DNA from 2 places in the Virgibacillus sp. Bac332 genome. Region 2 is predicted to be linked to the other one. Evidence: a T-box and tRNA genes for the amino acid it is inferred to sense, from the RefSeq annotation. Region 2 holds a T-box; the other holds one or more tRNA genes.
The links. The T-box of region 2 lies ahead of tyrS (tyrosine--tRNA ligase). A T-box ahead of a tRNA ligase gene usually reads a tRNA of that ligase, here a tRNA-Tyr.
Positions count from the first base shown of each region.

Region 1 (3,417 bases), 1.9 Mb from region 2:
CGCCTCTTGCCACAATACTTGGGTAAGCAGCATTAGCATTTTCAATTAGTACATCTTTCTTTGCTACCAATTTATCTTTAGCTTGTTGCAAATCTGGGCATCCAACAACCTGAATTTGTCCGATCATGACTCTCTCTGTTGCTTCAGTTGTAAAACCTCCTGCTTCTCTCACTACTTTCCCAATATGGCTAGCAGAAGCAACAACAGAAGGTTCTTCAATCGCCATTGGTACTACATATTCTTTCCCATTAATTAAGAAATTCAATCCTAATCCTAACGGAAGGGGAAAAGTACCAATAACGTTTTCAATCATCTTATCAGCTGTATCAGGGGATAACGCTTCCTTCTCAGCTAAGGTATTTATATCTTGATCTGTCAACCCATGCATGTCTCTCAGCAAATCTCTGCGTTCTTCCACCGACTTCTTATAAAAACCAGGAATTCTGGAGGTCTCCATTGCCTATCATCCTTTTAATTGTTGTATATAGAAATTCGTACGGAATAAATTATTATCAGGCATTATCTATAGTAAAATTATATCACGATTGTACCATTTTTCATTAGAAAATGTTGTCTCTCTTTAAGGACTTTCACTCAAGAAAACATGATATCATAATACCATGCTATGTATAAAAAAATAACTGTTACTATTATGTAAAAAATCACTCTAAAATGCAAATAAACAAGGCTGCTACATTCCATAACGACCTTGTTTATCCCACCTTTTATATGACGTTTCTATACTATTAATATAAATGAGCCATGGAGGATTCGAACCTCCGACCCTCTGATTAAAAGTCAGATGCTCTACCGACTGAGCTAATGGCTCGTGTTGAAAATAATAATTTATACGTTAAGCTTTAGCTTGACAAAAAATGGTGCTCGCCGTGTTGAATGACAACTCGCTGATGCCACACTCCTCGCAGGCCTGCATCTAGTAGTTAATTCGCTGATGCTTGCGGCCAGCTAATGGCTCGTGTTGAAAAATTCATTCATCAAAAAAATAGGGCTCTTCTTAAAAAAAGACCCATAAATAAAAAAATGGCTGGGCTACCAGGATTCGAACCTGGGGTACACGGGATCAAAACCCGATGCCTTACCGCTTGGCTATAGCCCAACAATAAAAATGGTGGAGGGGGGCAGATTCGAACTGCCGAACCCTGAGGGAGCGGATTTACAGTCCGCCGCGTTTAGCCACTTCGCTACCCCTCCATATTGTTAACTATATATTATAATTTATTCATGGTTTGTAAAAAATGGTGCCGGCCAGAGGACTTGAACCCCCAACCTACTGATTACAAGTCAGTTGCTCTACCAGTTGAGCTAGGCCGGCTTTATGGTGGAGGATGCAGGGCTCGAACCTGCGACCCCTTGCTTGTAAGGCAAGTGCTCTCCCAGCTGAGCTAATCCTCCAAAACCACTCGTATATTAAAATAATATTGGTGACCCGTACGGGATTCGAACCCGTGTTACCGCCGTGAAAGGGCGGTGTCTTAACCACTTGACCAACGGGCCAAACATTTATTTGGCCATATGTTACAACGAATTTTGTTAAACTCTGTCGTAAACCAACGAATTTTATTATACCCAGATATGAATGGTTTGTAAAGGGGGAATTTAATTTTTTTTATTTTTTCGTTTCAACCCCTACAAGATCAAAGGTTTGATGCGATTTATTACGAAGTGTCCTATGATACAATAGATAAGACTTTCTTTCAATTTATGGGATAGGTTATAATGTACAAAAGAATTATTATGGAGGTACTTTGATGACGAATTTATTAGAAGGAAAAAACATTGTTATCATGGGTGTTGCAAGTGAACGAAGCATCGCATGGGGAATAACATCATCCTTACATAAAGCAGGAGCAAATCTAATATTTACATATAGACAAGATCGTTCTTACAAGAAATTGACAAAGCTTCTTGATAAGCATGATATTACAGCTAAGTTGATTGTATCCTGTGATGTAGCTAATGACGAGAGTATTACTGAAGCTTTTTCTACCATAAAAGAAAAGATTGGAACCATTCATGGAGTCGTTCATTCAGTAGCCTTTGCTAACAGAGAGGAATTACAAGGTGAGTATGCAGACACATCACGAGATGGCTTTTTACTAGCTCAGGAAATTAGTGCTTATTCCTTAGTAGCTGTAACAAAAGCCGCAAAGGACCTAATGACAGAGGGTGGAAGTATTGTTACACAAACTTATCTTGGTGCAGAAAGGGTTATTCCAAACTATAATGTTATGGGTGTTGCCAAGGCCTCTCTAGAAGCAAGCGTGCGATATTTAGCTGAAGATATGGGTAAATATGGTGTTCGAGTTAATGCAGTATCTGCCGGACCAATTCGTACACTATCAGCCAAAGGAGTGTCTGGTTTCAACGAAAAATTAGGGATGATCGAAGAAAAAGCTCCTCTTCGAAAAAATGTGGATCAGGATCAAGTTGGAGATGCTACACTATTCTTTATGAGTGAACTTTCCCGAGGTATTACCGGAGAAGTTCTTCATGTTGATTCTGGATACCATATTATTGGCGGTTAGTAGTGGGACGTGCATTCGTGTACGTCCTTTGTTTATGTCAAAAGAAAAATTATTAACAATCACCCTATAGACATGGTCATTTACCTTCTAAACGAACACCGATGGCTAGGCTACTATATCAAACTTATTCCTACCTGTTAGCTTGAATTACTTCTATAGCCACCCTATCACGTTCCATACTTTCGTTAATTCATCATAACGCTATGTCATTTGTATTCTTTCTCGCAAGCTTCTCATAATTTTAGTTGTAAGCAATATAGGCATTTGTCACACTTTCCATAGCTTTTCATAAGATATGATGTGAATAACTTTAAATATATGGAGTTGAGAAAAGCTTATGGTAACTTCTTACATGGATTACACGAAGCCTGACGTGGAATATTTCTCGGATTTAAATACGAATCGATTATTTACAAGGAATTCCGAGAATTATATTAACCGGTTAGGAAGAGATGTATTAAATACATTAAGTAATGTATCGATACTTGATATCTATTTAAGCAAGGGTCATGTTGTTGAGCCACATTATCATCAAAACGCAGCAGAATTGGTGTATTGTATTAGTGGTTCAGCTGTCGTTTCCTTTATGAACCCTTTCAATAACGAAGTTAAAAATATACCAATCACACCAGACCAAGTTGCAAATATACCTCAGGGATGGTGGCATTGGGAAGAAGCGTCAGAGAACAACACACATTTACTAGCCATTTTTGACGCGCCATATCCTGAATATATCTTAGGGTCAGATATCTTGACAAAAACTCCTGTAGACGTTATAGCTCATACGTATTGCTTAGATCCAGAAGCATGGAAAGAGGCCGTTGCACCGATAAAAAACGAAACCATTATTATTGGACCAACGGATGAATGT
Region 1 is NZ_CP033046.1:1,284,098-1,287,514, reverse strand. It holds gene D9782_RS06220 (hydroxymethylglutaryl-CoA reductase, degradative) at 1-457, opposite strand, end outside; tRNA gene D9782_RS06215 (tRNA-Lys) at 757-829, opposite strand; tRNA gene D9782_RS06210 (tRNA-Gln) at 1,043-1,117, opposite strand; tRNA gene D9782_RS06205 (tRNA-Tyr) at 1,128-1,212, opposite strand; tRNA gene D9782_RS06200 (tRNA-Thr) at 1,258-1,333, opposite strand; tRNA gene D9782_RS06195 (tRNA-Val) at 1,338-1,413, opposite strand; tRNA gene D9782_RS06190 (tRNA-Glu) at 1,441-1,515, opposite strand; gene fabI (enoyl-ACP reductase FabI) at 1,770-2,546, shown strand; gene D9782_RS06180 (cupin domain-containing protein) at 2,884-3,417, shown strand, end outside.
Region 1: it has a tRNA-Tyr gene. The T-box ahead of tyrS (tyrosine--tRNA ligase) is inferred to sense a tRNA for this amino acid. The anticodon was not compared.

Region 2 (3,417 bases):
AAAGGTTAAGTACGGGTATTTTTCAATTGGTGACTTTGATTTACCTGTGAAATCTTTAGTTATATCATAAGCCATTGCCTCTTCATATGCTTTTTTTGTAATATATTCTGATTCGTACATCCGGTTAAGTACGGACTTCATTCGATTGATGCCTCGTTCTAAACTTTTCCCCTCTTTTAAATTCCCATCGCTAGTGAATGGAGTATAGGCAGAGGGGCTTTGTGGAAGTCCTGCTAAATAAGCTGCTTGGGCTAGATTTACATCCTTAGCGTCTACGCCAAAAACACCTTGTGCAGCTGTTTGAACTCCTGCAATATTATTTCCGGATGCATCTCGACCATATGGCACAATATTTAAGTATGCTTCTAAAATTTCATCCTTTTCAAAGAATCGTTCTAGCCTGAGTGCAAGTAAGATTTCTTTTGCTTTACGTTCAAACGATACTTCATTAGTTAAAATTTGATTTTTAATGAGCTGCTGTGTCAGCGTACTTCCACCAGTTTTTACATTAGAATTAAGTGCCTCTTGTAATACAGCACGTAAAATTGCTTTGGGGACAACTCCTTTATGCTCTTTAAAGTATTCATCTTCTGTAGCGATAACAGCATCAAGTAAAGTAGGGGAGATGTTCTCCAATGTTGTTTCTTCACGATAAAGATCCGATCGGACATCTCCAAAATATTTATCTCCTGCAAAGTACAGCTTGGACGTTTCTTCGTAGTTGTATATATCCTGTTTCATTACTTCATAGGATCTGACAGGTTCATCCTTCACTAGCGAAGCAAAATATCCTGCTCCCACTCCACCGGCAAAAAACATACCAATTAGGCCGATAACAAGAAAAAATAGGATAACATTCCAAACGACACTATATGAAATACGTGAAGTAGTCTGGATTTTTCCCGTTTTCCAAATAGATTTGGCTTTTTCAAAATATGTATGAAGCCGTTCTTTAAAATTCATGGCAAAACCTCCTAAATTCCTTATTCATTATAGCATATTCACTATTTAGGGTATATTAAATTTTGATTTATTATTGCTTTTATGAAATGAATATGATATGAATATATAGTAATAGGATAAACGATGCTGAGAAAGAACGAAGTAGTTTTACAAATCCCTATTTAGAGAACTGGCGGTTGGTGAAAGTCAGGAATATTTGTAAAATGAATTACATTCTGGAGCATTTTCTTTATGGTGTAATAAAGAAACGGTGGCGACACCGTTATCAATCCCAAGTGGCAAGCAATTGCAACAAGGGTGGTACCGCGTGTGAATATAACTCGTCCCTTTTTGAGGGAGGAGTTTTTTTATTTTTTTCATTGGAGTAAGCAGTACAAGCATATTGAGCTAGAAAGAAACAAAAATGATGGAGTGTGAAGGAATTGAATATTTTACAGGATCTAGAAACAAGAGGACTTATTAACCAAGTAACGGATAGAGATGGTTTACAAAAGCATCTAGCTGAAAATGAGGTTACATTATATTGTGGGTTCGATCCTACTGGTGATAGCTTGCATATTGGACACTTGGTGCCAATTACAATGCTAAAGAGATTCCAAAAGGTGGGACATCGTCCAATTGCTCTCATCGGTGGTGGTACGGGAATGATCGGAGATCCAAGTGGACGTAATACAGAGCGTTCCCTAAATGAAAGCGACGTAGTGAAAGGGTACAGTGAAAAAATTAAACAGCAAATTGCTCGTATTCTTGATTTTGACAAAGGAGAAAATCCAGTAGTTGCAAGAAATAATCATGATTGGCTAGCAAGTATGACTGTTATTGACTTTTTAAGGGATGCTGGTAAACATTTTGGCATCAATTACATGCTTGCAAAAGAATCGGTATCTGCGCGTATTGAACAGGGTATCTCGTATACAGAATTTAGTTATATGATTCTGCAATCCCTGGATTACATGAAATTAAATGAAGAAGAAGGATGTACGTTACAAATTGGTGGAAGTGACCAATGGGGAAATATTACCGCAGGAATGGAACTAATTCGTCGTTCAAGAGAAAATGAAAATGACGAAATAAATGTTTTTGGACTAACTGTTCCATTAATTACGAAAGCGGATGGTACTAAATTTGGTAAAACAGCTGGAGGAGCAATCTGGCTTGACCCAGAAAAAACATCTCCATATGAATTTTATCAATTTTGGTTAAATACAGATGATCGTGATGTTATCAAGTTTCTCCGCTATTTTACATTTATTTCTGAAGAAGAAATTGCAAGTCTGGAAGACGAAATTAATACGCAACCAGAAAAGCGCGTAGCTCATAAGCGGTTAGCTGAGGAAATGACGCTGATTGTTCATAGTAAAGAAGCATTAGAACAAGCACAAAAAATATCAGCATCTTTATTTAGTGGAGATATAAAACAACTTACAGCAAGTGATATTAAACAGGGATTTAAAGATGTACCAACGTATAAAGCAGAATCGAAAGATATGAATTTAGTTGATCTACTGGTTGCTGCTAAAATCTCTCCATCAAAGCGACAAGCACGTGAGGATATAGCGAATGGTGCTATTTATCTCAACGGGGAACGTCAGCAGGACGTGCAATACGACTTGCAAGTGGATGATCGTATTGAAGATACATTTACTGTTATACGCAGAGGAAAGAAAAAGTACTTTCTTATTACGTTTTAAAAAATAATAGAAGCAATAAGTATTGTAAATTAATGATTAGTTTGAATAGCTGTCGAGAAATTCTTTTCGGCAGCTATTTTGTGTGTCCGGCTTCCCTTGGCTGCTACCATTTGGTATATATGGAGATATGCTAAAAGGGTGTAGAAGATACATCAAATAGTATCATTGGCGTGGATAAGGATAGTAGAGGGAGGCAGCATCATGCTGTATTTACAAGCAGACATAAGTACCTGCTCATTTTTGTAGCAACCAGCTTAGGGTATTTTGTTGACGAATCTTATTTTTCCAACATCCGGCATATTAATGACAAGTCTCGCTGTAGCAAATGTGCCATGGACGAAGTGGGGAAGGAGGGTTTTACCACTATTTTTAATTTGGTTAGTCATTGCCATTCTGACGTTGACAATTGGTGTATGGATTGATTGGGGACCATTTTAGAAAAAAATAACGTAATGAAAAACGATAAATCCATGTGGAATTTCAAATCCTACATGGATTTATCTATATGCTTTTTTCCAGCCTATATAGTTAGGAGGTACAATTTGCCTTCTTTAGATGGTTTGTGACTCTACAGTAAACCCAACTACAGAACATAGGGAAAAAGCAAAAATCTCTGAGGGATTCATTAGATCATCGACAAGAAAAACAAAACAGTCTTTTACGTTTAGTACATATAAAGATAGTGGAGTAGTTAAGCCAGTTATTGATATGTTGACAAGTATTCCAAATCGCGCAGCACATGCAAGCTCATCACCCATTGCTT
Region 2 is NZ_CP033046.1:3,979,363-3,982,779, reverse strand. It holds gene D9782_RS19415 (transglycosylase domain-containing protein) at 1-963, opposite strand, end outside; T-box leader at 1,083-1,294, shown strand; gene tyrS (tyrosine--tRNA ligase) at 1,386-2,654, shown strand; gene D9782_RS19405 (hypothetical protein) at 2,922-3,092, shown strand; gene D9782_RS19400 (hypothetical protein) at 3,206-3,417, opposite strand, start outside.